3 regions of the Kitasatospora sp. NPDC056531 genome follow, and region 1 is predicted to be linked to each of the others. Evidence: predicted binding sites of a transcription regulator. Region 1 holds the regulator's gene; each other region holds the start of a gene.
The links. The regulator HrcA, encoded in region 1, represses chaperone genes, less so after heat shock. The targets are predictions, from matches to a motif close to TTNGCACTCNGNNNNNCNGAGTGCNAA.
Positions count from the first base shown of each region.

Region 1 (10,189 bases):
GGACGGCGAGATCCTGCTGCGCGGCCCCGGCGTGATGCGCGGCTACCACAACCTGCCGGACAAGACCGCCGAGGTGCTGGAGCCGGACGGCTGGTTCCACACCGAGGACATCGGCGAGCTGAGCGCCGACGGCTTCCTGCGGATCACCGACCGCAAGAAGGACCTGTTCAAGACCTCCGGCGGCAAGTACGTGGCGCCCAGCGAGGTCGAGGGCAAGTTCAAGGCGGTCTGCCCGTTCGTCAGCAACATCCTGGTGATCGGCAACGGCCGCAACTTCTGCACCGCGCTGATCGGCCTGGACGAGTCGGTGCTGATGCCGTGGGCCGCCGAGCACGGCCTGGCCGGCCGGACCTACGCCGAGCTGGCCGGGGAGCCGGCCGTGCGCCAGCTGATCGAGGGCTTCGTGAAGCGGGTCAACGCCGACCTCCAGCGCTGGCAGACGATCAAGAAGTTCCACCTGCTGCCGCGCGACCTCGACATCGAGCACGGCGAGCTCACCCCGAGCCTGAAGATCAAGCGCCCGGTGGTCGAGCAGACCTACGCCGACGCGGTGGCCGCGATGTACGCGGGCGCCAACGAGGCCTGAGCCCGGCTCCCGTACGGTCCGCGCGGGGTTCGCGGGCCGTACGGGACAATGGGGTCATGCCCTCCGCACTCCCCGACGGCGAACCGGTGCCGTCCGACGGTTCCCTGCCCGCCCACGCCCTCACCGGGCTGGGGCAACGGCCGTTCGGCTTCTACCTGCACGTGCCGTACTGCGCCAGCCGCTGCGGCTACTGCGACTTCAACACCTACACGGCCACCGAGCTGCGCTCCTCGGGGGCGGTCGCCTCGCAGGAGACCTACGCCGACAACGTGGTCGCCGAGATCCGGCTGGCCCGGAAGGTGCTGGGGGACACGGACCTCCCGGTGCGGACCGTCTTCCTCGGCGGCGGCACCCCCACCCTGCTGCCGGCCCGCGACCTGGTGAAGATGCTCGCCGCACTGCGCGAGGAGTTCGGGCTCGCCCCGGACGCCGAGGTCACCACCGAGGCCAACCCGGAGTCCGTCGACCCGGCGTACCTGGCCGAGCTGCGCGAGGGCGGCTACAACCGGATCTCCTTCGGCATGCAGAGCGCCCGCCCGCACGTCCTCCAGCTGCTCGACCGCCACCACACCCCGGGCCGCCCCGAGGCCTGCGTGGCCGAGGCCCGCGAGGCCGGCTTCGAGCACGTCAACCTCGACCTGATCTACGGCACCCCCGGCGAGTCCGACGACGACTGGCGGGCCTCCCTGGACGCGGCGATCGGCGCCGGACCGGACCACGTCTCCGCGTACTCCCTGATCGTCGAGGAGGGCACCCGGCTGGCCGCCCGGGTCAAGCGCGGCGAACTGCCGATGATCGACGACGACGTGCACGCCGACCGCTACCTCATCGCCGAGCAGGCGCTCAGCGCGGCCGGCTACTCCTGGTACGAGGTCTCCAACTGGGCCACCACCCCCGAGGGCCGCTGTCGCCACAACGAGCTCTACTGGACCGGCGCCGACTGGTGGGGCACCGGCCCCGGCGCCCACAGCCACGTCGGCGGCGTCCGCTGGTGGAACGCCAAGCACCCCGCCGCCTACGCCCAGTCCCTCACCGAGGGCCGCACCCCGGCCCTGGGCCGCGAACTCCTCTCGGACGAGGACCGCCGGGTCGAACGCATCCTGCTGGAACTGCGCCTGGTCGACGGCGTCCCGCTCGACCTGCTGACCGACGTGGGCCGCAAGGCCGCCGCCCGGGCTCTGGCCGACGGCCTCCTCGCCGCAGAGCCGTACGAGCAGGGCCGCGCCGCCCTGACCCTCCAGGGGCGACTGCTGGCGGACGCGGTCGTGCGTGACCTGGTGGACTGAGTGTCGTTAACGTGGTGTCAGCCGTCGGAGGGAGCGCGCAATGACCGCCATCGATGACCGGGTGACGGGGATCTTCGAGAACCTGGAGGTCCCGGAAGGCTTCAAAGCCGAGCTCATCAGGGGAGAAATCGTGATGATGGCCGGGCCGGACATGGTCCACAACATCATTGTCGAAGCCATCCGAGACCAGATCCCCCGGGCAGGGTGGCACCGCCTGACCACGCAGGACATCGATCTTCCCGGATTGACGAGCGAGCCCCAGCCGGATCTGGTCGTGTTCGAGCGGGACGCCATTGAGGGTCCGGGTCGCTTGATCCCCTCGCCCTTCCTCACGCTGGTGGTCGAGGTCGTCTCCAAGACGAGCGTGCTCCGTGACTACCAGACCAAGCGGGAGCTGTACGCCGAGGGCACGATTCCCGCGTATCTGATCGTTGACCCGCTCAAGGGCGTCTGTGTGCTGCTGACCGAGCCGACCCGGTCGAGCGCCTCCGGGCTGCCGGACTACGTGTCCGCGCGGACCACCAAGTTCGGCGAGCCCATTCCGGTGGATCTGCTCGGCGTCACGCTCGACACCTCGGAGTTCCAGACCTACGCCTGAGTGGCCGTTGGCGGGCCTGCCGGGGAAGCTGCATGGGTGGCTTCCCCGGCGTCGTCGGTCTGTTCATCCGGGTAGCCGATGGCGGAGAAGTCGATCTTGCCCTCGTGGACCATCGCGCGCATCCGGGCCAGTGCGTTGGCCCGGCGGTGCCGAAGCGCCACGTCGCCATGGTCGTTGGTTCGAGGCACGGTGGCCATTCTTCATCAGTCCGGCAAGGTCGCGAAGTCGATCAACTCCTCGACCTTGCCCAGCAGCTCGGGCTCCAGGTCCTTGTAGCTGTTCACCTTCGACAGGATGTGCTTCCAGGCCGCCGGGGTGTCCACCGGCCAGCCGAGGCGGCGGCAGGTGCCCTCCTTCCAGTCCTCGCCGCGGGGGACGGCGGGCCAGGCGGGGATGCCGACGGAGGCGGGCTTCACGGCCTGCCAGACGTCGATGTAGGGGTGGCCGACGACCAGGACCGAGTCGCCGGTGACCTGGGCGGCGATGCGGTGCTCCTTGGTGCCGGGGAGCAGGTGGTCGACCAGGACGCCGAGGCGGCGGCCGGGGCCGGGGGCGAAGTCGGCGACGATCGCCGGGAGGTCGTCGATGCCTTGGAGGTATTCGACGACGACGCCCTCGATGCGCAGGTCGTCACCCCAGACCCGTTCGACCAGTTCGGCGTCGTGCCGGCCCTCGACGTAGATGCGGGACTCGCGGGCGACCCGGGCGCGGGCGCCGGGGAGGGCGATCGAGCCGGAGGCGGTGCGGCCGGGCGTGCGGGGCGCCGCCGGGCCGGTGGGGCGGACCAGGGTGACGACCTTGCCCTCCAACAGGAAGCCGCGCGGGACCATCGGGAAGACCCGGTGCTTGCCGAAGCGGTCCTCCAGGGTGACGGTGAACCCCTCGGCGGTCTTCTCGCAGCGCACCACCGCCCCGCAGAAGCCGGTGGCGTTCTCCTCGACCACCAGGTCCCGCTCGGCGGGCACCTCCGGTGCGGGGGTCTGCTTCTTCCACGGCGGGGTGAGGTCGGGTCCGTACTGGCGGCTGCGCATACGGGTGATCATAGGGATGACGGACGGACCGTCAGAGGCCCGGCGCGCCCCAGACCGGGAACCAGCGGCTCAGGTCCTTCTCCAACCGGAGGTCGTTCCCCAGCATCGCGTTGACCTGCAGCTCCAGCGGGCTGTTGCGCCGCTCCCCGCCACCGGGCATCGGGGCGAAGGGGTAGAAGCTGCCGCGCTTGTAGAGGTAGACCAGGGCCAGCGACTGCCCCTCGCCGTTCCGGAAGCAGACCAGCGAGCAGAGCAGCTGCGGCCCGAAGCCGTTCGCCTCCAGCTCGCTGTTGACCGCGTGCAGGTCGTTCACCAGCTCCGGCAGCTCCCCGGGCTGGTGCCGGGCGAGCAGCCAGGAGTAGCCGTAGCCGTCCTTGGAGGCCTCCACCGGTACGCCGCCGCGCTCGGTGTCGGCGTCCAGCAGCGCCCGGACCTGCTGCTCGACCTGGACGAAGGCCGCGCCCTCGACGGCCGCGAAGCAGACCGAGCCGAGCCCGGTGGGGAGGAACCCGGCCCCGGCCTCCAGGGTGAGCGCGGCGGACGGCACGCCGAACAGCTGGTCGAGGTCGGGCTTGACGGGCTTGCTGCGGCCGAACAGGGCGTCCAGGAATCCCACGGTGGTCCTTTCCTCAACGGGAATCAGCGGCCGAGCTGCTCGGAGATCTTCGCCAGCTGCGCCAGCCGCTTCTCCAGCGTCGGGTGGGTGGAGAGCAGCTGGGAGGCGGTCTCCCGGGCGCTCAGCGCGGGGGCGAAGTAGAAGGCGTTGTACGGCTGCGACTTGCGCAGGTCCTCGGTGGGGATGGCCGCGATCTGCCCGGTCACCTTGGTCAGGGCCGAGGCCAGGGCGCTGGGCCGGCCGGTGAGTTGGGCGGCGGCCCGGTCGGCGGCCAGTTCGCGGTAGCGGGAGAGCAGCCGGGTGAGCAGGAAGCTGATCGCGTAGACGACCACCGACACCAGCGGGATGATCAGCGCCGCAATGGCCGCGTTCTGGTCGTTGTTGTTGCGCCCGCCGCCCATGAACCCGCCGTACATGGCGATCCGGGTCATCGCCCCGGCGAGCACGCCGAGGAAGCCGGCGATGGTCATCACCGCGACGTCCCGGTGGGCGACGTGCGACAGCTCGTGCGCCAGGACGCCTTCCAGCTCCTCGGGTTCGAGCCGGCGCAGCAGGCCGGTGGTGACGCAGACCACGGCGTTCTGCGGGTTGCGGCCGGTGGCGAAGGCGTTCGGCATGTCGTTGTCGGCGACCGCCACGCGGGGCTTGGGCATGTCGGCCAGGGCGCAGAGCCGGTCGATGGTGCCGTGCAGCTGGGGGTACTGCTCCTCGGTCACCTGGCGGGCGCCCATCGCCCGTTCGGTGATCTTGTCGCTGAACCAGAACTGGGCCACGAACAGCCCGCCGGAGATCAGCACGATCAGCGGCCAGGCCCCGCGCAGCAGCGCGATCAGCAGGCCCGTGAAACCGACGTACAGCAGCCCGATCACGAACATCGTCGCGACCATGCGGCTGGTCAGGCCGCGGTCGGGCGCGAAACGGGTGTGCTGGCCCGAGCTCGACATCTCTTGCTCCTCCGTTCGCCGTCGCTTTCGATGCTGCCACCCGGACGGCCCCAGGGCACCACCCCCGCGCCGCGAGTTGCGGCGGAAGGGGCCGTGCCCTGGGACTGCGGGCAGGATCACTCCGGCCGGGCCGTTCCTGGGACAGGACCCGGGCCTTACACTGGCAGGTACGGTTCTGGCACTCGTGTGCGCAGAGTGCCAGGGTCGGGGTCCTCCCGGAGCGGCCCGCAGCATCACAGACGGACAACGTGCGAAGACGGAGGTGCGTGCCCATGGCCGGTGAGGTCCGCCAGCTGGACGACCGCAAGCTCGCCGTTCTGCGTGCCATCGTCCAGGACTACGTGGGCACCGAGGAGCCGGTCGGCTCCAAGGCGCTCGTGGAGCGGCACAACCTCGGAGTCTCCCCGGCGACCGTGCGCAACGACATGGCGGCGCTGGAGGAGGAGGGCTACATCCACCAGCCGCACACCAGCGCCGGGCGCATCCCCACCGACAAGGGCTACCGGCTGTTCGTCGACAAGCTCGCCGAGATCAAGCCGATGACCGCCCCGGAGCGCCGGGCGATCCGGCACTTCCTGGACGGCGCCGTCGACCTGGACGACGTGGTCGCCCGCACGGTGCGGCTGCTCGCCCAGCTGACCCGGCAGGTCGCCGTGGTGCAGTACCCCTCGCTGACCCGCTCCACCGTCCGGCACATCGAGCTGGTGGCGCTGGCCCCGGCGAAGGTGATGCTGGTCCTGATCACCAACACCGGCCGGGTCGAGCAGCGGATGGTCGACTGCCCGGGCACGGTCGGTGAGACGGTCCTGGCGGACCTGCGGGCGCGGATCAACGTCCGGGCCGCCGGCCAGCGGCTGCCGGATGTCCCGGGCCTGCTGGAGGAGCTGCCGGCCACGTTCGACCAGATCGACCGGCCGACCGTCAGTACGGTCCTGGCGACCCTGTTCGAGGCGTTGGCCGAGCAGAACGAGGAGCGGATCATGCTGGCCGGCACGGCCAACCTGACGCGTTTCGGCCACGACTTCCCGCTCACCATCCAGCCGGTGCTGGAGGCCCTGGAGGAGCAGGTCGTCCTGCTCCGCCTCCTGGGTGAGACCGGGGACGCCGGGATGACGGTCCGGATCGGGCGGGAGATCGCGTACGAAGGGCTGAATTCCACCTCGGTGGTGTCGGTCGGCTACGGTTCGGGCGACGAGAGCGTGGCCAAACTCGGCGTGATCGGTCCGACCCGGATGGACTACCCGGGCACAATGGGGGCGGTGCGAGCCGTGGCACGGTACGTGGGTCAGATCCTGGCCGAGTCGTAGCAAGCAACCGGCGTCAGAATTCTGACGGCGGTGTCCAGTCGCACTACTACAGGCGGAACAAGCGGAGCATTTGGTGGCCACGGACTACTACGCGGTACTCGGCGTCCGACGGGATGCGGGGCAGGACGAGATCAAGAAGGCGTTCCGGCGCCTGGCACGCGAACTGCACCCGGACGTCAACCCGGACCCGAAGACGCAGGAGCGGTTCAAGGAGATCAACGCCGCTTACGAGGTGCTCTCCGATCCGCAGAAGCGCCAGGTCTACGACCTCGGCGGGGACCCGCTCTCACCGGGCGGCGGCGGCGCGGGCGGCTTCGGCGCCGGCGCGGCGGGCTTCGGCTTCTCCGACATCATGGACGCCTTCTTCGGCGCCGCGGCCGGGCAGCGCGGCCCGCGCTCGCGCACCCGCCGCGGCCAGGACGCCATGATCCGGCTGGAGATCACCCTGGAGGAGGCCGCCTTCGGCACCACCAAGGAACTCCAGGTCGACACCGCAGTCACCTGCACCACCTGCAGCGGCGAGGGCGCGGCCCCCGGCACCTCCGCGCAGACCTGCGACATGTGCCGCGGCAAGGGCGAGGTCTCCCAGGTCACCCGCTCCTTCCTGGGGCAGGTCATGACCTCCCGCCCCTGCCCGCAGTGCCAGGGCTTCGGCACCGTCGTGCCGACCCCGTGCCCCGAGTGCGCCGGCGACGGCCGGGTCCGCGCCCGCCGCACCCTGACCGTCAAGATCCCGGCCGGTGTCGACAACGGCACCCGGATCCAGCTGGCCGGCGAGGGCGAGGTCGGCCCCGGCGGCGGCCCGGCCGGCGACCTGTACGTCGAGATCGCCGAGACCACCCACAGCGTCTTCCAGCGGCGCGGGGACGACCTGCACTGCACCGTCACCATCCCGATGACGGCCGCCGCGCTCGGCACCCAGGTGCCGCTGCAGACCCTGGACGGGCTGGAGGAGGTCGACATCCGGCCCGGCACCCAGTCCGGCCAGTCGATCCCGCTGCACGGCCGGGGCATCACCCACCTGCGCGGGGGCGGCCGGGGCGACCTGATAGTGCACGTCGAGGTGCAGACGCCCACCAAGCTCGACGCCGAGCAGGAGGAGCTGCTGCGCCGGCTCGCCGTACTGCGCGGCGAGGAGCGTCCGTCCGGCCAGTTCGCGCCGGGCCAGCAGGGCCTGTTCTCGCGCCTGAAGGACGCCTTCAACGGCCGGTAAGCCGTCCGGGAGGGGGTGCCGGGGTTCAGGGCCCGACCTGAACGCCGGCACCCCCTTCGCGTTCCCGTTCCGCCACCCCCTCCGGAGGACCACCCCATGACCGCCCCCGTCTTCGTCGTCGAGACCGAGCGGATCGCCACCGCCGTGCCCGGGGCGCTGGTGCGCCTGGACGGGGCGGAGGGGCGGCACGCGGCCGCGGTGAAGCGGCTCGCGGCCGGTGAGGCGGTGACCCTGGCGGACGGGCTGGGGCTCGGGGTGGACGGGACGGTCGCCGAGGTGTTCGGCAAGGACGCGATCGACGTCACGGTGGCCGCCGTGCGCCGGGAGCCGGAGCCGGCGCCGCGGATCGTCGTCGTCCAGGCGCTGCCCAAGGGCGACCGCGGCGAGCTGGCCGTGGAGACCATGACCGAGGTCGGCGTGGACGTGGTGGTCCCCTGGGCGGCCTCGCGCTGCATCACCCAGTGGAAGGGCGAGCGCGGGGCCAAGGCGCTCGCCAAGTGGCGGGCCACCGCCCGGGAGGCGGGCAAGCAGTCCCGCCGGCTGCGCTTCCCCGAGGTGCGCGAGCCGATGACCACCAGGCAGCTGGCCCCGCTGCTGGCGCAGGCCTCCCTCGCCGCCGTGCTGCACGAGGAGGGTGCCGAGCCGCTGGCGCACGCCGCGCTGCCCGGGGCGGGGGACATCGTGCTGGTGGTCGGCCCGGAGGGCGGGGTCTCCCCGGAGGAGCTGGCGGCCTTCGCCGAGGCGGGCGCGAAGCCGTACCGGCTGGGCCCGTCGGTGCTGCGCACCTCCACCGCCGGGGTGGCCGCCGGGGCGCTGCTGCTGGGGCGCACCGGCCGCTGGTCGTGACGCCCGCTGGTCGTAGCCCCCGCTGGTCGTAACCCCCGCACGCCCTCGGGGACTTGCCGAAAACGGAGCGGCTCGTACCCGTACCTGCCTACGCTGGCCGGGTGACGGACTCCCTGAGCACCTCTGCGGGCGCCTATCCGCGCCACCCCCATCTGCACGGTGACCTGGTCACCTTCGTCGCCGAGGACGACGTCTGGCTGGCCCCGCTGGACGGCGGGCGGGCCTGGCGGCTGACGGCCGATCACCTGCCGGTGCACCACCCCCGGTTCTCGCCGGACGGGCGGCACATCGCCTTCTCCTCCACCCGGGACGGCGCCCCCGAGGTGCACGTGGTGCCGGTGGACGGCGGGCCGTCCCGGCGGCTCACCCACTGGGGCAGCGAGCAGACCCGGGTGCAGGGCTGGACGGCCGACGGCCGCCCGATCGCCACCACCAGCGCCGGGGAGGCCAGCGTGCGCCGCAGCTGGGCGCACGCGGTGCCGCTGGACGGCGGTGAGCCGGTGCGGCTGCCGTACGGGCCGGTCGGCGGGCTCGCCTTCGAGCCGGACGGGGACCGCGTGCTGCTGGTCACCGTCAACAACCGCGAGCCGGCCTGGTGGAAGCGCTACCGGGGCGGCCGGGCCGGCAAGTTGTGGCTGGGCCAGGACGAATTCACCCGCGTGCACGAGGAGTTGGACGGGCAGCTCGACTCCCCGCTGTGGGTGGCCGGTTCGCTGCAGAGCAGTCGGATCGCCTTCCTGTCCGACCACGAGGGCGTCGGCGAGCTGTGGTCCAGCCGCCCGGACGGCTCCGATCTGCGCCGTCACACCGATGGCCCGGACGGCTTCTACGCCCGCAACGCCACCACCGACGGCACCAGGGTGGTCCTCCACCGGGCCGGCGACCTCTGGCTGCTGGACGACCTGGACGGCGCCGCGCCGCGCCGCCTGGACATCCGGCTGGCCGGCCCGCGCACCGGCCGCCGCCCCCGCCCGGTGCACACCGCGCACTGGCTGGAGTCCGTCGCGCCCGACCGCACCGGCCGGGCCGGCGCCGTGGTGGTGCGCGGCGGCGTGCACTGGCTGACCCATCGCGAGGGCCCGGCCCGGGTGCTGGACGAGACTCCGGGCGTGCGCGCGCGGCTGGCCCGGGTGGTGCCGGGCGAGGACGGTGGCCAGGGCGTGCTGTGGGTGTCCGACGCCGAGGGCGAGGACGCCTTGGAGTACGCCCCCGCCGTCCACGGCGCCGAGCGGCGCCGGCTGGCCGCCGGGCAGCTCGGCCGGGTCAACTCGCTGGTGGTCTCCCCGGACGGCAAGCAGGCCGCGCTCGGCGTGCACGACGGCCGGGTGCTGCTGGTGGCGCTGGCCGACGGCGCCGTGCACGAGCTGGAGCGCAGCACCGACGGCGAGGTCAGCGGACTGGCGTTCAGCCCGGACTCGGCCTGGCTGGCCTGGTCCCGCCCGGTGCACGGGGTGGGCCCGTACTCGCTGCGCCAGATCGTGCTGGCCAACCTGGCCACCCGCACCGTCGGCGAGGTCACCCAGCAGCGCTTCGTCGACACCTCGCCCGCGTTCACCGCGGACGGCCGCTACCTGGCCTTCCTGTCGGTGCGCAACTTCGACCCGGTGTACGACGCGCACGTCTTCGACCTGTCCTTCCCGAACGGTTGCCGCCCGTACCTGGTCACGCTGGCCGCCGACACGCCGTCCCCGTTCGGGCCGCAGCGGGCCGGGCGGCCGCTCGGCGGGGAGGAGGACGAGCCCGGGTCGCGCAAGGCGGACGG
Region 1 covers NZ_JBHTTU010000042.1:16,935-27,123, reverse strand. The annotation lists gene ACFQ87_RS28845 (AMP-dependent synthetase/ligase) at 1-586, shown strand, start outside; gene hemW (radical SAM family heme chaperone HemW) at 643-1,872, shown strand; gene ACFQ87_RS28835 (Uma2 family endonuclease) at 1,913-2,470, shown strand; gene ACFQ87_RS28830 (hypothetical protein) at 2,461-2,658, opposite strand; gene ACFQ87_RS28825 (DUF3097 domain-containing protein) at 2,674-3,501, opposite strand; gene ACFQ87_RS28820 (hypothetical protein) at 3,533-4,117, opposite strand; gene htpX (zinc metalloprotease HtpX) at 4,141-5,061, opposite strand; gene hrcA (heat-inducible transcriptional repressor HrcA) at 5,334-6,368, shown strand; gene dnaJ (molecular chaperone DnaJ) at 6,442-7,581, shown strand; gene ACFQ87_RS28800 (16S rRNA (uracil(1498)-N(3))-methyltransferase) at 7,678-8,427, shown strand; gene ACFQ87_RS28795 (S41 family peptidase) at 8,529-10,189, shown strand, end outside.

Region 2 (10,189 bases), on a different contig from region 1:
GGTCGTGATGGCCGGGGTGTACGGCGGCGAGCTGGTGGGCATCGACGGCAACTACGACGACGTGAACCGCTTCTGCTCGGAGCTGATCGGGGACCCGGCCGGCGAGGGCTGGGGTTTCGTGAACGTCAACCTGCGTCCGTACTACGGCGAGGGCTCCAAGACGCTGGCGTACGAGATCTGCGAGCAGCTCGGCTGGCGGCTGCCGGAGCAGATCGTCATCCCGATCGCCTCGGGCTCGCAACTGACGAAGATCGACAAGGGGCTGCAGGAGCTGATCAAGCTCGGTCTGGTGGAGGACCGGCCCTACCGGATCTTCGGCGCCCAGGCCGAGGGCTGCTCGCCGGTGTCGGCCGCGTTCAAGGCGGGCCGGGACGTGATCAAGCCGGTCAAGCCGGACACCATCGCCAAGTCGCTGGCGATCGGCAACCCGGCGGACGGCCCGTACGTGCTGGACATCGCCCGTCGGACCGGCGGGGCGGTCGAGGACGTCACGGACGAAGAGGTCGTGGCGGCGATCCGGCTGCTGGCCCGGACCGAGGGGATCTTCGCGGAGACCGCGGGCGGGGTGACCGTCGGCGTGCTGAAGAAGCTGGTCGAGACCGGTCAGCTGGACCCGGCCAAGGAGACCGTCGCGATCAACACCGGCGACGGCCTGAAGACGCTGGACGCCGTCTCCGACGCCGGGATGACCGCCGTCATCCGCCCGACGCTGGAGTCCTTCCGCTCCGCCGGTCTCGCGTCCGTCTGAACCACCCCCACCCCCGCTAGGAGAGCCATGAGCGCCAAAGTCCGCATCCCCACCATCCTGCGCACCTACACCGGCGGCGCGGCCGAGGTGACCGCCGAGGGGGCCAGCCTGGCCGAGGTCATCGCCGACCTGGAGCAGAACCACGCGGGCATCTCCGCCCGGATCCTGGACGACACCGGAAAGCTGCGCCGCTTCGTCAACGTGTACGTGAACGACGACGACGTGCGGTTCGCCGAGGGCCTGGCGACCGAGATCGGGGACGGCGCGAACGTCTCGATCATCCCGGCGGTGGCCGGCGGCTGCTGAGCCGTCGTCCCGCTTCCCGGCCGCCCGTACGTACGGAATTCGACTCTCCGTATGTGCGGGCGGCCGCTGGCATTTCGGCGGGAATATTTCCGGGTCAAGTCGGAGTAGAGTGTGGCTCTGCTGGGAACGGGGCTTCCCTTCCGACTCGCGCAGTGCTTGGCCGGAGGTCGTCCGGACGCTGAGACCGACTCGCGTCCCGGGCCGTGAAACATGTCAGGCGGATGTCAGAATTCCTGCGGGGTTTTGGGTAATTCGTCCGCTATGTCCGGCAGGAAATGCCGATTTCACCCCGATTTGTTCGGCCTTGTCTCTCGACGGGGCCATGGAATTCCTGGCGGCTGGCCCTGTTGCAGAGGGCGTCGATCCGGATACATTCAGCGGCGGTCGGCGTAATCGACCGCCCATCGGAAGCCGTTCGGCTTTCTGTGCGGAGGATTGCGGCGTGCACGGCTGCGCTCAGGGGGGGTTCCCCGGGCCGGCCTTCAACCAGACCCGGGCCCGCGACCTGCGGGCACGTGAAGGGCCAGCACAGCACTAGGGGAGTTCGGAATGGCTCAGGGCACCGTCAAGTGGTTCAACGCGGAGAAGGGCTACGGCTTCATCGCGGTCGACGGTGGTGCGGACGTGTTCGTCCACTACAGCGCGATCCAGATGGACGGCTACCGCACCCTCGAGGAGGGCCAGCGGGTCGAGTTCGAGATCTCTCAGGGACAGAAGGGCCCGCAGGCGGACATGGTTCGCGCGGCGGTCTGACCCCTTCCGACTCCAGGAGCTCGGCACGGCCCACCGCTGGTGGACCTCCTGCTTCTCGACGGGCCCGCACGACACGTGTCGTGCGGGCCCGTTCGCGTTCCCGTCCGCGCTCGCGGACGGGGCTCGACGGCGGCTCGCGGGTTGCCGTTTGGGCTTGCACTCGATCACCCGGAGTGCTAATCATTGGCGTTAGCACTCACAGCGTGAGAGTGACAGCGGACCGGGTCGGTGAGGCCCCCGGGAGCGGTAGGGGAATGGACCCCCGCACACCAGGGCCGTCCGTCGCGGGCACCCCTTGGTCCGAGCAGTCGACCGTGTCCCGGAGGACCACTTCAGATGGCCAAGATCATCGCCTTTGATGAGGAAGCTCGCCGCGGCCTTGAGCGTGGCATGAACCAGCTCGCCGACGCAGTGAAGGTCACGCTCGGCCCCAAGGGTCGCAACGTCGTGCTGGAGAAGAAGTGGGGCGCCCCCACGATCACCAACGACGGTGTCTCCATCGCCAAGGAGATCGAGCTCGAGGACCCGTACGAGAAGATCGGTGCGGAGCTCGTCAAGGAGGTCGCCAAGAAGACGGACGACGTCGCGGGTGACGGCACCACCACCGCCACCGTGCTGGCCCAGGCCCTGGTTCGCGAGGGTCTGCGCAACGTCGCCGCCGGCGCCAACCCGATGGCCCTGAAGCGCGGCATCGAGAAGGCCGTCGCCGCCGTCTCGGACCAGCTGCTGGCCCAGGCCAAGGACGTGGAGACCAAGGAGCAGATCGCCTCCACCGCCTCCATCTCCGCCGCTGACACCCAGATCGGCGAGCTCATCGCCGAGGCCATGGACAAGGTCGGCAAGGAAGGCGTCATCACCGTCGAGGAGAGCAACACCTTCGGTCTGGAGCTCGAGCTCACCGAGGGCATGCGCTTCGACAAGGGCTACATCTCCGCCTACTTCGCCACCGACCTGGAGCGCATGGAGGCGACGTTCGAGGACCCGTACATCCTCATCGCCAACTCCAAGATCGGCTCGGTCAAGGACCTGCTCCCGCTGCTGGAGAAGGTCATGCAGAGCGGCAAGCCGCTCGTCATCATCGCCGAGGACGTCGAGGGCGAGGCCCTGTCGACCCTGGTCGTGAACAAGATCCGCGGCACCTTCAAGTCCGTCGCCGTCAAGGCCCCGGGCTTCGGCGACCGCCGCAAGGCCATGCTCGGCGACATCGCCATCCTCACCGGCGGCACCGTGATCTCCGAGGAGGTCGGCCTCAAGCTGGAGAACGCCGGCATCGACCTGCTGGGCACCGCCCGCAAGGTGGTCATCACCAAGGACGAGACCACCATCGTCGACGGTGGCGGCGACAGCGAGCAGGTCGCCGGTCGCGTGAACCAGATCCGTGCCGAGATCGAGAACAGCGACTCGGACTACGACCGCGAGAAGCTCCAGGAGCGCCTCGCCAAGCTGGCCGGCGGCGTGGCCGTCATCAAGGCCGGCGCGGCCACCGAGGTGGAGCTCAAGGAGCGCAAGCACCGCATCGAGGACGCCGTCCGCAACGCCAAGGCCGCCGTCGAGGAGGGCATCGTCGCCGGTGGTGGCGTCGCCCTGCTGCAGGCCGGTGTCGCCTTCGACAAGCTGGAGCTGGACGGCGACGAGGCCACCGGTGCCAACATCGTCAAGGTCGCGCTGGAGGCCCCGATCAAGCAGATCGCGACCAACGCCGGCCTGGAGGGTGGCGTCGTGGTGGAGAAGGTGCGCAACCTCCCCGCCGGTCACGGCCTGAACGCCGCCACCAACGAGTACGTCGACCTGGTCGCCGCGGGCATCATCGACCCGGCCAAGGTCACCCGCTCCGCGCTGCAGAACGCCGCCTCCATCGCGGCGCTGTTCCTCACCACCGAGGCCGTCATCGCCGACAAGCCGGAGAAGGCCGCCGCGGCCGCCGGCGGCGGCATGCCGGGCGGTGACATGGACTTCTGATCCTGATCGCTTCGATCGGATCGGTTGATTCCTCGTCCGCGTGGGCGGCTCCCTTCGGGGGGCCGCCCACGCGGCGTTTCGGGCTGCGGGAGTTTCGGGGGAGGATGGACGGATGGCTTCCGACGACATCGAGACCGCCCTGCACAACGCGCGGGCACTGATCCTGGCCGACCTCACCGCGCGCGACGTGGCGGACGCCGCCGTCGTCTCGCTGGTGGAGCAGGCCGTCACGCACCGCCGCTGGTGGCTGGAGCAGTGGCCGGACGGCACCGAGTACGTGCTCGGGCTGGTCGCCCAGGACGTCCAGGACGCGCTGCTGGAGGCGTACGGGCGGTGGCCGCTGTGCACCGACTGCGCGGCCGACGGGGACCCGCACGCGCTCGGTGTGGAGCCGGAGTTGGGGCCGGAGCCGCACTGGGTGTGCGGCAAGCGGGGCGCGGTGGTGGCGCCGGTGGGCAAGCTGGTCTAGTTTTCGAGCTTTTGGAGTTCGGCCGTCAGGTTGGTGCGGGCGGTCGCGGTGAAGCGCTCGCGGGCGGCGGGGGTGCGGTAGAGCGCCGGGAGCGCGAGGAGTTGGCGCAGCACGGCGGCCCGGCCCGCGCGGAAGTCCGGCTCCGGGACGAAGTCGTACTCCGCCCGGACGGCGGCCGCGTACGCCGCGTACGCCTCGGGGGAGCCGCCGAGGACGGCGAGGTCCGCGTCGCAGAGCACCTCGCCGTCGCGGTCGCCCGGGGCGGGGTCGTGGGTGACGGTGAGCAGGACGAGCCGTTCGACCTCGGCGACCCGCCCGGCGGGCAGGCCGGCGGCGGTCAGTGCGCGGACCGCCAGGGCGGCGCTGCGCTCCTCGTTCTCGGTGCGGTCGGGCCGGTAGACGGCGTCGTGGAACCAGGCGGCGAGCCGGACGGCGTCCGGGTCGGCGGCGTGCCCGGCGAGCTCGTCGACGTGCCCCAGGACCGCGCGCAGGTGGTCGGGGTTGTGGTAGCGGCGCTGCGGCTCCGACCAGCGGCGCAGCAGCTCGCGTCCGTACGGTTCGGGGTCGTCGGTGGCGCCGCAGCGGTGCAGCAGGGCGGTCCAGGCGGGGAGCAGGTCCTCGGTCGCGGTGGGCATGCGGCCCATTCTGTCGACGGGTTCGGGTGGACGGTATATGCCGGTCAGCGATATATATAGACGCATGACAGAACGCTCCATGCAGGAGCCGACGCTGCTTCTGCTCACCGCGCTGGCCGACGCCCCGAGGCACGGCTATGCGCTCATCCAGGAAATCGCCGCGATCTCGGACGGCCGGGTCAAGATGCGCACCGGCACGCTCTACGGCGCGCTCGACCGGCTGCTGGGCCAGGGCCTGATCGAGGTCGCCGCCGAGGAGGTCGTGGACGGCCGCGCCCGGCGCACTTACGCGCTGACCGACGCCGGTCGGGGCGCGCTGGCCACCGAGGCCGAGCGGCTGCGGGCCGTGGCCACCGAGGCGGAGCGCCGGCTCTCCGTCGCCGTTGTCCGTCCGAGGGTCAGGGGGGCCTTCGCATGAATGAATCGACTGTTGCCGTACGGACCGCGCTGGCGCTCTACCCGGGCCGCTACCGCCGCGAGCGCGGCGACGAGCTCGCCGTCGTCTTCGCCGACACCACGGCGGAGGCGGGCAGGTTCGCCAAGGTCCGGGAGCTCTTCGACCTGGGTGCGTACGGGCTGCGGATGCGGACCGGGCTGACCTCGACCTCGCCGGGCGGGCGGCTGGCGGCGCTGACCGCGCCGCTCGCGGCCGGGGCGGTGGCGGGGATCGCGGCGGTGATGATGTACGCGGACGAGGGTGGGTACCAGGCTCCGAATTCCACGCGGGTGCTGCTGAGCCTGCTGGCCTTCTGGGTGTTGAACGGGTCGGCGGTGCTCTCGGCCGGCGCGGTGCTGCTCGGGCGGTGGACGGCGGCCCGGCTGCTCGCCGGGGCGACGGCCCTCGCGGTGGTGGCGGACCTGCTGCTGCAGCTGAGGGCGTCGATCGGCGGTGGGCTCTGGGAACTCCTCTACGACTTCCAGTGGGACGGGCCGTTCCTGCTCTGGGCCCTGGTGCTGCTGGCCGCGCCGCGCGACGCGCTGCCGTCGCCGACCTGGCGGGAGCGGGGCATGGTGGTGGCGGCGGCGCTGTCGAGCCCCTTCCTGGTGCTCTCGACCTCCTTCTACCGCAGCTGGCACCACCTGGACCTGCCGTGGCGGGCCGCGATGGTCTGCGTTCCGCTGCTGATGGCGCTGACCGCGCTGCGCGGGTGGTACGTGGTGGCCGTTCCGGGGCTCGCCGCGCTGCCGTGGACACTGAGCGTCAACCTCAACGCGATCTGGCAGCAGGTCGGCGGGACGTGGCGGCTGCTGCCGATGGCCGCGGTGACGGTCGCGGTGATGGTCGCGCTGGTCCTGGTGGGCCGCCGCAAGGGCCCGGCCGGGCCGGGTGGGCGGCAGCCGGCCTGAGGCCCGCGCCCGGAAAGGGGGCCGGAAAGGGGGTGCGGTCTCGCCGGGGGTGGTCGGATGTGGCAGGCTGTCGAATATGTCTAGACCAATTTTCGAAGTCATCGCGCTGACGCCCCAGGACGCCCAGGCCGCCGAGTCGGGCGGTGCCGACCGGCTCGAACTGGTCACCGACATGGCCGCCGACGGACTCACCCCGTCCGTCGAGGACTTCGCCCGGATCCGGGCCGCCGTCGGCATCCCGCTGCGCGTCATGCTGCGGATCCGGGACGGCTTCACCCCCGGCGACCTGGACGAGCTGTGCGAGCGGGCCGCCGCCCTGCGGGCCGAGGGGGCCGAGGAGTTCGTCCTCGGCTTCCTCGGCGTCGACGGCGCCGTCGACCTGGCCGCCACCACGGCCGTCGCGGAGGCGATCGCCGGTTGCCGCTGGACCTTCCACCGGGCGATCGACCACAGCGCCGACCGGGCCGCCCTGCGCGCCGCCGTCGGCTCCCTGCCCGGGCTGGACACCTTCCTCACCTCCGGCGCGGCCGCCGGGGTCGACGCCGGGCGCGAGGCGCTGGCGGCCGAGCTGGCCCGCGCGGGCCAGCCCGGGTACGGCCAGCGGATCCTGATCGGCGGCGGCCTGCGGGCCGAGCACCTCAAGGAGCTGCGGGCGGAGGGCTTCGACGCCTTCCACGTCGGCGGCGCGGTGCGCGTCGACGGGTGGGAGACGCCGGTGGACGCGGCCAAGGTCGCCGAGTGGCGGGCACTGATCGACGGCTGAGCGTGGAAGCGCCGACAGCCGGGCGAGCCGTGCCCGTCGTGCGGGGAGGGGGCCGGGGCGTTCGAGACCCGGCCCCTTCCGCGTCGTCAGCGCAGCTGCTCCGGCAGCGGCTCGGCGTGCAGGACCGTCAGACCGGAGACCGCGCGGGTCAGCGCCACGTACAGCCGGCGCAGGCCGGTCCGCTCGTCCGGCTCGCCGGCGATCACCGCGGCCGGCTCGTCCAGCACCACGTAGTCGTACTCCAGACCCTTGGCCAGCGAGGCCGGGACCAGGGTCAGCCGGGAACCGGCGCTGGTCTCGGTGCCGGGGGTGAGGTGCGGCAGCCCGGCCGCGGTCAACGCCTCGGCGAGCAGCGGGATCCGGGCGTCGGCCGCGATCAGGCCGGTCGAGCCCTCGTGCTCCAGCGCCTCCCGGCAGGCTTCCAGGACCGCCTCTTCCCACTCGGTGATTCGACGGATCGTCAGCGAGCCGGGGGTGTCGCGGACCGAGGTCGCCGGGGCCAGGCCCGGGGCGATCGCCGGGAGCAGCCGGGAGGCGTACGCGATGACCTCCTCCGGCACCCGGAAGCCCTTGGTCAGCTCCTCGACGTGCGCCTCCGGCTTGCCCAGGTGGTGCAGGGCGTCCGGCCAACTCGCAGTCGCCCACGGGGTGGTGCCCTGGGCGAGGTCTCCGAGGACGGTTGCCGAGCCGGTGGTGCAGCGGCGGCCGACCGCGCGGTACTGCATCGGGGAGAGGTCCTGGGCCTCGTCCAGCACCACGTGCCCGAGCGAGGGCGTGCGCTGCACCAGGTCCGTCGCCTCGTCCACCAGGACGGCGTCGGCCGGCGTCCAGCGGGCGGTCTTCACCGAGCGGCCGGGCTTGGGCCACAGCACCGCCTGCTGCTCCTCGGGGGTCAGCACGCCCTCGGCGCACTCGGCCAGGAACTCCGGCTCGGAGAGCAGCCGCAGCACCAGCTTGGCCGGGTCGACGGCCGGCCAGCACTCCTTGACCACGGCCTTGACCGCGCTGTTGCGGGCCACCGCGTCCTGCACCCGGTCGTCCGGAGCCTCGCCGCCCTGCTCCATCTTCAGCAGCACGGCGTGCGCGATGCGCTGCGGCAGGGCGTCCCGGGCGGCGCCGTAGCGGACCTCGCGGCCCTTCAACTCCTCGATGATCTCGACCAGTTCGTACGCCGGGACGCGCCAGCGGCGGGAGCCGCGGACCACCACGCAAGGCTCGGTGGGCAGCGTGATGCCCGCCCGCACCGCCCGGCGCAGCACTTCGGCCATCCGGGCGTCGCCCTTCAGCCGGGCCGCCTCCGGGTCGTCCTCGCCCTTCACCTCGACGTGCGCGACCAGCTGCTGCACGGTGGCCTGGGCGACGTCCAGTTCGCCGAGGGCCGGGAGCACCTGCTCGATGTAGGAGAGGAAGGCGGTGTTCGGGCCGATCACCAGGGTGCCGGTCCGGGCCAGCCGCTCGCGGTGCGCGTACAGCAGGTAGGCGACACGGTGCAGGCCGACAGCGGTCTTCCCGGTGCCGGGCGCCCCCTGGACGCAGATGGTGCCCGTGACGTCGGAGCGGACGATCTCGTCCTGCTCGGGCTGGATGGTGGCGACGATGTCGCGCATCGGGCCGACGCGGGGCTTCTCGATCTCGGCGGCGAGCAGCGCGGACGCGGTATCCAGCTCGGCCGGGTCGGTGAGGTGCTCGTCCTCGTAGGCGGTGAGCTCGCCGCCGGTGTAGCCGAAGCGGCGGCGGCGTTCGACGTCCATCGGCTCGGTGCGGCTGGCCCGGTAGAACGGCTGGGAGACCGGCGCGCGCCAGTCGATCACCATCGGGTCGCCGTCGGCGTCGTGGACGTGGCGGCGGCCGATGTAGAAGTTCTCTCCCCCTCCGCCTTCGCTGAGCTCCTCGTTGATCGCGTGGAGGTAGTCGAGGCGGCCGAAGAACAGCGGGGTGTCGGCGAGGTCGGCCAGGGCGGCGATCCTGGCCTCGATCTGGTTCTGGAGGATGACGGCGGACACCCAGGTGCCGGTCACGTCGCGCAGGTCGAGCGACTGGACGTCCTCGCGCATGGCTCGCAGCGCGGCCCGGGACGCGGCGAGGTGGTCGCGTTCGCGCTGGAGGGGGTCGGTGGTGGGGGTGGCGGGCACAGCGAACCTTCCCGGCTGCCCCGGTTGCGGGCGCAGCGGATCGATGGAGCTCACGGTGAGTACAGCCGACCGGTTGCCGTGCGGTCGGCACCTCCCCCGGCTGCCTGCGGGACACCGCCAGGTACCACGGTTCGGGAGGGGGCAGGCGGACGATCTTAGACCCGTCCGTCTCAGGGTTCCAGCCCTGCAGGTCTCAGGGGGTGCCGTACACCTGGAGGACGACCGCCGTCCTGGCGGGTACGGCCTTTGGAGTGATGCCGGGGGCCGGTCGGGTGCCTACCGTTGAAGATATGAGCACCCAGAACAGCACCTCCCGTTCGGGTCCGGCCGGCGCGACCGCCGTCCAGGGCCGCCACCGCAACCCGCTGAGCGCCGTCGTCCGCAACGTCGGCATCGCCCTGGACACCGCCGCGCGAGTGATCTTCCTCGGGCGCGACGGTGTCCGCTACTGAACGTTCCTACGGTTACAGCACGTCGTCCGCGTCGATGATGCGGTACGCGTACCCCTGCTCCGCCAGGAAGCGCTGCCGGTGGGCGGCGAAGTCCTGGTCCACGGTGTCCCGGGCGACCACCGAGTAGAAGTGCGCCGCATGCCCGTCCGCCTTGGGGCGCAGGACGCGGCCGAGGCGCTGGGCCTCCTCCTGGCGGGAGCCGAAGGTCCCGGAGACCTGGATGGCCACGGTGGCCTCGGGCAGGTCGATCGAGAAGTTCGCGACCTTGGACACCACCAGGACGCTGATCTCCTTGTTGCGGAACGCGTCGAAGAGCTTCTCGCGCTGGGCGTTGCTGGTCTCGCCCTTGATCACGGGGGCGTCCAGCACCTCCCCGAGCTCGTCCAGCTGGTCGATGTACTGGCCGATGATCAGCGTCTGGTCCTTCTCGTGCTTCTTGACCAGCGCCTCCACCACCCGCCGCTTGGTCGCCGTGGTGGCGCAGAAGCGGTAGCGCTCCTCGGGCTCGGCGGTGGCGTAGGTGAGCCGCTCGGAGTCGGTCAGGGTGACCCGCACCTCGCAGCAGTCGGCGGGCGCGATGTAGCCCTGTGCCTCGATCTCCTTCCACGGGGCGTCGAAGCGCTTC
Region 2 covers NZ_JBHTTU010000034.1:73,325-83,513, forward strand. The annotation lists gene thrC (threonine synthase) at 1-748, shown strand, start outside; gene ACFQ87_RS26065 (MoaD/ThiS family protein) at 776-1,054, shown strand; gene ACFQ87_RS26070 (cold-shock protein) at 1,604-1,807, shown strand; gene groL (chaperonin GroEL) at 2,144-3,766, shown strand; gene ACFQ87_RS26080 (hypothetical protein) at 3,879-4,235, shown strand; gene ACFQ87_RS26085 (hypothetical protein) at 4,232-4,870, opposite strand; gene ACFQ87_RS26090 (PadR family transcriptional regulator) at 4,935-5,288, shown strand; gene ACFQ87_RS26095 (hypothetical protein) at 5,285-6,217, shown strand; gene ACFQ87_RS26100 (copper homeostasis protein CutC) at 6,294-6,980, shown strand; gene ACFQ87_RS26105 (HelD family protein) at 7,067-9,112, opposite strand; gene ACFQ87_RS26110 (hypothetical protein) at 9,403-9,564, shown strand; gene ACFQ87_RS26115 (DNA repair helicase XPB) at 9,577-10,189, opposite strand, start outside.
Region 2: groL (chaperonin GroEL) is a predicted target of HrcA. The motif match lies at 1,961-1,987, and genes of this name have one in related genera.

Region 3 (10,189 bases), on a different contig from region 1:
CGGCATGACCGGCACCCCGGCCGAGAGCAATCCGGTCGCGGCGGTGGCCAAGGCGGCCGGCGCGGCGTCCGGCGTGAGCCGGGCCGGTGTGATCGGGATCTCCGTCGGCGTGCTGGCGGCCGGCGCGGCCGCGGGCGTCGCGATCGAGCGGCTGACGGTCGGCCGGGCGATGCGCCGCCGGGCCCGGGCCGAGCTGGACGCCACCGCCTCGTACGGCTCGCTGCGCGGGCGCCCGCTGACGGTGGCCGCGCCGGACGGCACGGATCTGTACGTGGAGTTGGACGGCCCCCGCCCCGAGCTGGACGGCCCCCGCCCCGAGCCGCTGACTGTGGTGTTCTGCCACGGCTACTGCCTCAACCAGGACAGCTGGCACTTCCAGCGCGCCGCGTTGCGCGAGGGCATGCGGCTGGTCTTCTGGGACCAGCGCAGCCACGGCCGCTCCGAGCGCTCCCGCTCGTACCTGGCCGGTGATCCGGCGAGCATCGATCAGCTGGGCGGCGACCTCAAGGCGGTGCTGGACGCCGTCGCGCCGACCGGGCCGCTGGTGCTGGTGGGCCATTCGATGGGCGGCATGACGGTGATGGCGCTGGCCGAGCAGCACCCGGAGCTGTTCCGGGAGCGCGTCGCCGGGGTCGCGCTGGTCGGCACCCTGGCAGGGGACTGGGACGAGGTGAGCCTCGGGCTGCCGAAGGCCGGGGCGAAGCTGTTCAAGAAGGTCGCGCCCGGGGTGATGCGGCTGCTGGGCCGTCAGGTGGACCTGGTGGAGGCCACCAGGCGGGTCGGCTCGGACGTGGCCGCCGTCTTCTACCGGAAGTTCTCCTTCGGCGGCCGGGACGTCGACCCCGGTGTGGTGCGCTTCGCCGAGCAGCTGCTGGACGCGACCCCGATCGACGTGGTCGCCGAGTTCTACCCGGCGTTCGACGCGCACGAGAAGTACGCGGCGCTGGACGCGCTGCGCGGTCTGCCCGCCCTGGTGCTGGCCGGGACGAAGGACCTGCTGACGCCCGCGTCGCACAGTGAGGAGATGGCCGAGCGGCTGCCCGGTGCCGAGCTGGTGCTGGTCGAGGGCGCCGGGCACCTGGTGCTGCTGGAGTGCCCCGAGCTGGTCGACCACGAGCTGGCGCGGCTGCTGCGCCGGGCCGCCGACTTCGCCGGCGCCGCGCCGCTGCCGGCGGCCGTCCTGGAGCTCGCCAGCGAGCGGCCCCGGGAGCCGGAGCCGAACCCGGTCGTCGACCCCGCCTGACTCCCGCCCGACCCCCCCGCCCGCCGCGGCGGGGTGCGGCGGTGTGGCACGGTAGCGGTGGCGGCCGGTGGTCGGCGCGCCGCTACGGACCGAAGGGCAAGACACGCGCATGGGCTCGCACGCCACTCTCACCATCCCCACTCCGGAGCGGATGGGCCGGCTCGGCCGGGAGCTGGCCGCGCTGCTGCGGCCGGGTGACCTGGTGCTGCTCTCCGGTGAACTGGGGGCGGGGAAGACCACGCTGACCCGGGGCCTGGGGGAGGGGCTGCAGGTCCGCGGGGCGGTGACCTCGCCGACCTTCGTGATCGCCCGGGTGCACCCCTCGCTGGTCGGCGGCCCGGCCCTGGTGCACGTGGACGCGTACCGGTTGGGCGGGAACCTGGACGAGATGGAGGACCTCGACCTGGACGTCTCGCTGCCGGAGTCGGTGGTCGTGGTCGAGTGGGGCGAGGGCAAGGTCGAGCGGCTGTCCGAGGACCGGTTGGAGGTCCGGATCGAGCGGGCGATCGGCGACACCGCCGGGGAGGACCACGACCCGCGCCGGGTGGTGCTGACCGGCATCGGAGCCCGCTGGTCGGGTGTGGAGCTGGCGAAGCTCGGATAGGCGTTCCCCGTTTTACCGACAGCCTGTCGGCATGGTGTTGCGGGCGGGGTGCCGGGCGTGGTGGGATGGGTGCTGCGGTTAGGTCTGCCTAACTAGGGAGGCGCCATGTCGAGCACCACCCCCGCCCCGGAGCGCGCCGCGCGCGACACCGGGGCCGGAGAGTCCGCCCGCCGCGCTCCGGGAGCGCCGATGCGGGCGCTGCTGGCCGCCTGTGCGGCCGCCGAGGCGGTGTCCACCCCGCCCGAACCGCGGCCGGAGCAGGCCGAGGAGCCCGAGGCGGAGACACCCCGGGCCGCCTAGGGCCTGTCTCAGGCGACCACGACCACCTTGGTGCCGTTGGGCGCGAAGTCCCAGAGCAGCTGCCCTTCGGCGCGGCTGCTGCGGATGCCGCCGGTCTTGGTCTTCGGGTCGGCGGTCGGCGTCGTGCCGTCCATCGCCGAGCTGAAGCCGAACACCACGCCGTTCTGCTGCGCGAAGCGCACCACGTGCTCGATCTGTCGGCCGTCCGTGCCGGTGCCGACCGGGGTGCGGCTGGACACCGAGTAGCTGCCCGGGGTCGGCTCGACCGTGCCCGGGGCGACCTGGAAGGTGGCCGCGACCTGCGGGTTCTTCTTCGGGTCGACCAGCCAGACGTAGTGGCTGCTCACCGAGTAGACCACCCGCGTGCCGCTGCCCGAGCTGGTCGGCAGCGGCGGGGGGGTCGGGGTGGCCGAGGCGCTCGGCGTCGCCGAGGCGACCGGGCCGGTGGACGGCGCGGCGGTGGTGGTGGGACGGGCTCCGCCCGCGCGGTCCTGCGCGCCGTTGGCCTGGAAGGCCAGCAGGCTCACCACCGCCAGGGCCCCCAGGGTCAACCCCGTGACCACCACTCCAGGACCCATCTTCGCCACGTGCCGCTCCCGCCGCCGTCCTCTGTACGTACCGCCCTTATCGTGCCAGGTCCCCTCGGCCGGCCGGCAGCGCCCAGTACGTGTGTTCCGAATGGGGACACCAGCTCGATCAATCGGTCGGCCCAACGTCGGTCTAACCTTGACCCCGTGCTGCTGCTCGCGTTCGACACCGCTACCCCCGCCGTCACCGCCGCCGTCCACGACGGCACGGCCGTCCTCGCCGAGACCCACCAGGTCGACGCCCGACGGCACGGCGAACTGCTGCTGCCCGCGATCGACCAGGTCCTGCGGGCGGCCGGGGTGGACAAGCACCGGCTCACCGGCATCGCGGTCGGCGTCGGCCCCGGCCCGTACACCGGCCTGCGGGTCGGCCTGGTGACCGCCGCCGCGCTCGGCCACGCCCTCGGGCTGCCGGTGCACGGCGTCTGCACCCTGGACGCGATCGCCTTCCAGGCCCGCGCCGAGGGCCTGGCCGGGCAGCCGTTCACGGTGGCCACCGACGCGCGCCGCAAGGAGGTCTACTGGGCCTCCTACGACGCCGAGGGCCGCCGCACCGAGGGCCCCGGCGTGGACCGCCCGGCCGAGCTGACCCCCGAGGCCCGCTCGGTGGGCGCCGGCGCGCTGCTCTACCCCGACGCCTTCCCGGGCGCCCACGGCCCCGAGCACGTCTCGGCCGGCTCCCTGGCCGGCTTCGCCGCGGCTGAGCTGGCCGCCGGCCGCGAGCTGCTGCCGAACCTCCCGCTGTACCTGCGCCGCCCGGACGCCCAGGTCCCCGCCGGCTACAAGGCGGTGCTCCCGGCGTGAACCACGGCACCACCCTGCGCCCGATGCGCTGGTGGGACATCGAGCCGGTGATGGAGCTGGAGCTCAAGCTCTTCCCCGAGGACGCCTGGTCCCACGGGATGTACTGGTCCGAACTCGCCGAGGCCCACCCCGGCGGCACCCGCCACTACACCGTCGCCACCACCGGGGACGGCGCCATCGTCGGTTACGCCGGGCTGATGGCAGTCGCCGGCGAGGGCGACGTCCAGACCATCGCCGTCGACGAGCGCCACCAGGGCGCCGGCCTCGGCGCGGCGCTGCTCACCGACCTGATCGGCGAGGCCGCCCGGCGCGGCTGCGCCGAACTGCTGCTGGAGGTACGGGTGGACAACCCGCGCGCCCAGCGGCTGTACGAGCGCTACGGCTTCGAGCCGGTGGGCATCCGGCGCGGCTACTACCAGCCCGCCAACGTCGACGCGCTGGTGATGCGCCTCGACCTCCCGAGCACTGACAGCACTGACCCGAAGGACATTGAGGACACCCGCCATGGCTGACGAACCGCTCGTCCTCGGCATCGAGACCTCCTGCGACGAGACCGGCGTCGGCATCGTGCGCGGCACCACGCTGCTGGCCGACGCGGTCGCCTCCAGCGTCAACGACCACGCCCGCTTCGGTGGCGTCGTCCCGGAGATCGCCAGCCGCGCCCACCTGGAGGCGATGGTCCCGACCATCCAGCGTGCCCTGGACACCGCCGGGATCAAGGCGAGCGACCTGGACGGCATCGCCGTCACCGCCGGCCCCGGCCTGGCCGGCGCGCTGCTGGTCGGCGTCAGCGCCGCCAAGGCGTACGCCTGGGCGCTGGACAAGCCGCTGTACGGGGTCAACCACCTCGCCTCGCACATCTGCGTCGACCAGCTGGAGCACGGCCGGCTGCCCTCGCCGACGATGGCCCTGCTGGTCTCCGGCGGGCACTCCTCGCTGCTGCTCAGCGAGGACATCACCACGGACGTCCGCCCGCTCGGCGCGACCATCGACGACGCGGCCGGCGAGGCCTTCGACAAGGTCGCCCGGGTGCTCGGCCTGGGCTTCCCGGGCGGACCGATCGTCGACCGGACGGCCCGCGAGGGCGACCGCAAGGCGATCAACTTCCCGCGCGGCCTGAGCGGCAGGAACGACCCCGAGTACGACTTCTCCTTCTCCGGCCTGAAGACCGCCGTCGCCCGCTGGGTGGAGGCCAAGCGCCGGGCCGGCGAGGAGGTGCCGATCGCCGACGTCGCGGCCTCCTTCCAGGAGGCGGTCACCGACGTGCTCACCCGCAAGGCCGTCAAGGCGTGCAAGGACAACGGCGTCGACCACCTGATGATCGGCGGCGGCGTCGCGGCCAACTCCCGGCTGCGTGAGATGGCCCAGCAGCGCTGCGACCGGGCCGGGATCCGGCTGCGGGTGCCCCGGCCGGGCCTGTGCACCGACAACGGCGCGATGGTGGCGGCGCTGGGCTCCGAGATGGTGTGGCGGGGCCGCACGCCCTCCGCCCTCGACCTGTCCGCCGACTCCTCGCTGCCGGTGACCGACGTCCACGTCCCGACTGCGGACAGCGGGCACGGGGACTTCCACGGCCAGGCCTACGACGCCCTCGGCGGGGGCGCCGCGTGACCGTCGCCGCGATGTGGGAGGCCCGGGCGGCGGACGACCGTGGAGCTGAACTCGCCACCTGGGTGCGGGAGTTCGCGCTGCCTGCGGTCCGTGGCGCGGCCGGGCTGGAGCGTCTCGAACTGCTCTCCGCCCCGGGCGAGCGGGTGCTGCTGATCACCTGGTGGAGCGGCGAGCCCGCCCCGGTCGCCGACCCGCCGGCCGAGCTGCTCGGCCGCCCGGTGCACCGCTGGTCCTTCACCAGCGACCACGTCGAGTAGACGCTGGTCGGGAACCGCCGCCCCGGCCGCTACCGTGCATAGCTGAGAGAAGGCTGGACGGGACCGGGAGCGCGGTGCGGTGAACAGGGACGGGCGAAGCAGGACCAGGACGTACGCAGCAGGGGTGCTGGCCCTGCTGGCCTTCGCCACCGCGTGCGGCGACAACGGTGGCGGCGGCGCCACCCCGGCCGCGGCGAAGAACGCCTCGGCCGCGCCCCAGTCGTCCGGCGGCGCCGCACCGACGGCCGGAGCCACCACCCCCGGCGCGGCCCCGGCCGAGGGCGACGCCGCGGCCTGGGCGAAGTGGAACCTCAAGCCGCTCGCCCCGGCCCCCGCGCCGCCCGCGGACAAGCCGATCAAGCTCGAACGCGCCGGCACCGTACCGGTGTTCAGCGACGTGAAGACGAGCGACAAGGTCGTCTTCATCACCATCGACGACGGCGCCGAGAAGGACCCGAAGTTCGTCGAGATGCTGACCGACCTCAAGGTGCCGATCACGATGTTCCTGACCAAGGACATCGTCAAGAACGACTACGGCTACTTCAAACCGCTCCAGGCGCTCGGCAACCACATCCAGAACCACACCGTCACCCACCCGGTGATGAGCAAGCTCTCGGCCGACAAGCAGAAGTCCGAGATCTGCGACGACCAGGCCGCGCTCACCCAGCAGTACGGCACCGCCCCGCTGCTGTTCCGCCCGCCGTTCGGCGACGGCGCCAACACCCCGATGCTCAACACCTCGGTGCAGCAGTGCGGCCCGCGCGCGATCGTGCTCTGGCGCGAGTCGATGCAGATCCACGACATGCAGTACCAGGCCACCGACAAGAAGCTGAAGCCCGGCGACATCATCCTGGCGCACTTCCGCGGCCCCAAGGAGCTCAAGGGCGCCACGATGACCCAGATGTTCGGCGAGCTGCTGGCCCGGATCCAGGAGCAGGGCTTCTCGGTGGCCCGGCTGGACGACTACATCCAGCCGCCCGCCTCCTAGGTCGTCCCTCAGGGCGCCTGGACGGGCCGGCCCAGCATCATCAGCGGGCCGTGGTCGGTGCGGCTGAGGATCACCGTGACGGTGTTCGGCCCGGAGGGCTTGAGCTGACGGCGCAGCTCCTCCGGGGTGATCGCCATGCCGCGCTTCTTGATCACCACCGTGCCGACCTGACGCTCGCGCAGCAGCGCCTTCAGCTTCTTGATGTGGAACGGCAGCACGTCGGTGAGCTCGAAGGCGTGCGCGTACGGGGTGGCGACCAGCCGGTCCGAGGTCAGGTAGGCGATCTTCGGGTCGATCAGCCGGCCGCCGACCTGCTCGGCCACCTCGGCCACCAGGTGCGCCCGGATCACCGCGCCGTCCGGCTCGTACAGGTACCGCCCGACCGGGCCGGCCGGCGGGTCGGGCAGGTCGCCGCCGGTCAGGCTGGCGCCCTGCGGCAGCAGGGTGGCGCGGTGCGGGCGGGCGGACCGGGTGCCGAACCAGAGCACCGCTTCCTTGACGTCCCCGTGGTCGGAGACCCACTCCGCCTCGGCGTCCGCCGGGACGGCCTCGTGCGGGATGCCCGGCGCCACCTTCAGCGCGCCGATCGGGGTCCGCCGCCCGGCCTCGATCGCCCAGGACAGCGGCGGGGCGTACGCCTCGGGGTCGAACACCCGGCCGCGCGAGGTGCGGCGGGCGGGGTCGGTGAACACCGCGTCGTAGCCGGTGACGTCCACCTCGGCGACGTCCGCGCAGCGCACCTCGACCAGCTCGGACAGGCCCAGCGCGGCGGCGTTGGCCGCGGTCGCGGCGCAGGCCGCCGGGTCCTTGTCGACGGCCAGCACCTCGATCCCGGCCCGGGCCAGCGCCAGCACGTCCCCGCCGATGCCGCAGCACAGGTCGGCGAGCCGCCGTACGCCCAATTCGGCGAACCGGCGCGCCCGCCACTCGGCCACACTGCGCCGGGTGGACTGCTCGACCCCGTTGGGCGTGAAGTACATCAGGTCCGCGTCCGCCCCGAACTTCGCCCGCGCCCGCTGCCGCAACCGCGCCTGCCCGAACGCCGCCGACACCAGCTCCGCCGGATGCTCCCGCCGCAGCCGGGTGGCGAGTGCCAACTCCTCCTCGGGCGTGAACTCGCGCAACTCGGCGAGCAGGGCCTGACCCTCGGGGGTCAGCAGGGGCTGGAGGTTCTCGGTGTCCACGGGGCCATTCTCGCCGGTCAATCGAGCAGCCACAGTGCCAGATCGAGGGTGAGCGGAGTGGTCAGGAGGACGACCGGCATGATCCGGTACCCGCGCCGCCGGGCGCGCCGGGCCGCCCACCCGGCCACCAGGAGCGGGATCGAGAACCAGACGGCCTCGACGATGTTGCGGGTGGTCGCCGCGTGTGGGGCGCTGTCCCACATGAGGACGATGACCACCGCGGTCTCGACCGCCATCCCGACCAGCACCGCCACCGCCGCGAGCAGCGCGGAGGCCACGTCTCGCCCCCGGGTCGGCCCGGTCACCGGAGAGCGCCCGAGCAGAACAGCGCCGGCAGGACGAGCGGTGCCAGCCCGGCGATGACCGGGAGGAACCGGTACCCCTTCCGCCAGGTGCGGAAGGCCACCGTGCCGGGCACCCCGAGGACGAGCGCGGTGTCGACGAGCAGAGCGACGGTCAGGACCAGCTCCTGGGCGTGTCCTGGCACGTTCAGGACGAGTGCGATCGTGAGCGAGACGGCGACGAGCGGAAGAACCGCGAGCAGGGGCAGGAGCAGCAGGGCCGGAACCAGATCGTCCGACAGCGCCGGGCCGATGCGCTTGGGCTTCTGAGGCATGGCCTGAGTGTCGGTCGCGGGGCCGGTGCCGCACATGAGTACGGATACTCATCCGCAACACGAGACTTCAGGGCGCGCCGTTGGCACTCTGGTTGACTGAGTGCTAACACCGGCCTATGGTCATCCTTGGCACTCCCCACTGGGGGAGTGCTAACGCGAAGACGCGTGTCTGACCCCCGCGACGGCAGGCTCGCAGGTTCGCCCCTACCCGTTAGAAAACCCCGTAATCTCCGAAGGGGAGCTCGGACGTGACCACCAGCAGCAAGGTTGCCATCAAGCCGCTTGAGGACCGCATTGTGGTCCAGCCGCTCGACGCCGAGACCACCACGGCCTCCGGCCTGGTTATCCCGGACACCGCCAAGGAGAAGCCCCAGGAGGGCGTCGTCCTGGCCGTCGGCCCGGGCCGCTTTGAGGACGGCCAGCGTCTGCCGCTCGACGTCGCCGTCGGTGACATCGTCCTGTACTCGAAGTACGGCGGCACCGAGGTGAAGTACCAGGGCGAGGAGTACCTGGTGCTCTCCGCCCGCGACGTTCTCGCGATCATCGAGAAGTAAGACGTCTCGACCCGCCCCGGATCCGTGTCCCAAGTGACAGGGGCCCGGGGCGTGGTTGTTGGTTCACGTAGTTCGGCGGCCGCTGGGCCGGCCGCAGCCCCGAGGGAATAGGGAACATGGCGAAGATCCTGCAGTTCGACGAGGACGCCCGCCGCTCGCTGGAGCGCGGTGTCAACAAGCTGGCCGACACCGTCAAGGTGACCATCGGCCCCAAGGGCCGCAACGTCGTCATCGACAAGAAGTTCGGCGCCCCGACCATCACCAACGACGGTGTCACCATCGCCCGCGAGGTCGAGCTGGACGACCCGTACGAGAACCTTGGCGCGCAGCTCGTCAAGGAGGTCGCCACCAAGACCAACGACGTCGCGGGTGACGGCACCACCACCGCCACCGTGCTGGCCCAGGCCCTGGTCAACGAGGGTCTGCGCAACGTCGCCGCCGGTGCCGGCCCGGCCGCCCTGAAGAAGGGCATCGACAAGGCCGTCGCCGCCGTCTCCGAGCACCTGCTGTCGGTGGCCCGCGAGATCGAGGGCAAGGACGACGTCGCCGCCGTCGCGTCCCTCTCCGCCCAGGACACCCAGGTCGGCGAGCTGATCGCCGAGGCGATCGACAAGGTCGGCAAGGACGGTGTCATCACCGTCGAGGAGTCGAACACCTTCGGCGTGGAGCTGGACTTCACCGAGGGCATGCAGTTCGACAAGGGCTACCTGTCGCCGTACTTCGTCACCGACGCGGAGCGGCAGGAGGCGGTCCTGGAGGACCCGTACATCCTGATCAACCAGGGCAAGGTCTCCTCCATTCAGGAGCTGCTGCCGCTGCTGGAGAAGATCCTGCAGGGCGGTGCCTCCAAGCCGCTGCTGATCATCGCCGAGGACGTCGACGGCGAGGCGCTGTCGACCCTGGTCGTGAACAAGATCCGCGGCACCTTCAACGCCGTCGCCGTGAAGGCCCCGGGCTTCGGCGACCGCCGCAAGGCGATCCTCGGCGACCTGGCCGTCCTGACCGGTGGCCAGGTCATCTCCGAGGAGGTCGGCCTCAAGCTCGACCAGGTCGGCCTGGACGTGCTGGGCACCGCCCGCCGCGTGACCATCACCAAGGACGAGACCACGATCGTCGACGGTGCCGGTGACGCCGAGGCCGTGGCCGGCCGTGTCGCCCAGATCAAGGGCGAGATCGCCGCGACCGACTCCGACTGGGACCGCGAGAAGCTGCAGGAGCGCCTGGCCAAGCTGGCCGGCGGCGTCTGCGTCATCAAGGTCGGCGCCGCCACCGAGGTGGAGCTGAAGGAGCGCAAGCACCGCCTGGAGGACGCCATCTCGGCGACCCGCGCCGCGGTCGAGGAGGGCATCGTCGCCGGTGGTGGCGCCTCCCTGGTCCACGCCGCCAAGGTGCTGAACGACGGCCTGGGCCTGTCGGGCGACGAGGCCACCGGTGTCGCCGT
Region 3 covers NZ_JBHTTU010000001.1:542-10,730, reverse strand. The annotation lists gene alr (alanine racemase) at 1-8, shown strand, start outside; gene ACFQ87_RS00070 (alpha/beta fold hydrolase) at 5-1,243, shown strand; gene tsaE (tRNA (adenosine(37)-N6)-threonylcarbamoyltransferase complex ATPase subunit type 1 TsaE) at 1,353-1,847, shown strand; gene ACFQ87_RS00060 (hypothetical protein) at 1,953-2,147, shown strand; gene ACFQ87_RS00055 (hypothetical protein) at 2,156-2,725, opposite strand; gene tsaB (tRNA (adenosine(37)-N6)-threonylcarbamoyltransferase complex dimerization subunit type 1 TsaB) at 2,882-3,538, shown strand; gene rimI (ribosomal protein S18-alanine N-acetyltransferase) at 3,562-4,050, shown strand; gene tsaD (tRNA (adenosine(37)-N6)-threonylcarbamoyltransferase complex transferase subunit TsaD) at 4,043-5,149, shown strand; gene ACFQ87_RS00035 (hypothetical protein) at 5,146-5,406, shown strand; gene ACFQ87_RS00030 (polysaccharide deacetylase family protein) at 5,486-6,394, shown strand; gene ACFQ87_RS00025 (SAM-dependent methyltransferase) at 6,403-7,578, opposite strand; gene ACFQ87_RS00020 (hypothetical protein) at 7,596-7,856, opposite strand; gene ACFQ87_RS00015 (hypothetical protein) at 7,880-8,194, opposite strand; gene groES (co-chaperone GroES) at 8,443-8,748, shown strand; gene groL (chaperonin GroEL) at 8,865-10,189, shown strand, end outside.
Region 3: groES (co-chaperone GroES) is a predicted target of HrcA. The motif match lies at 8,275-8,301, and genes of this name have one in related genera.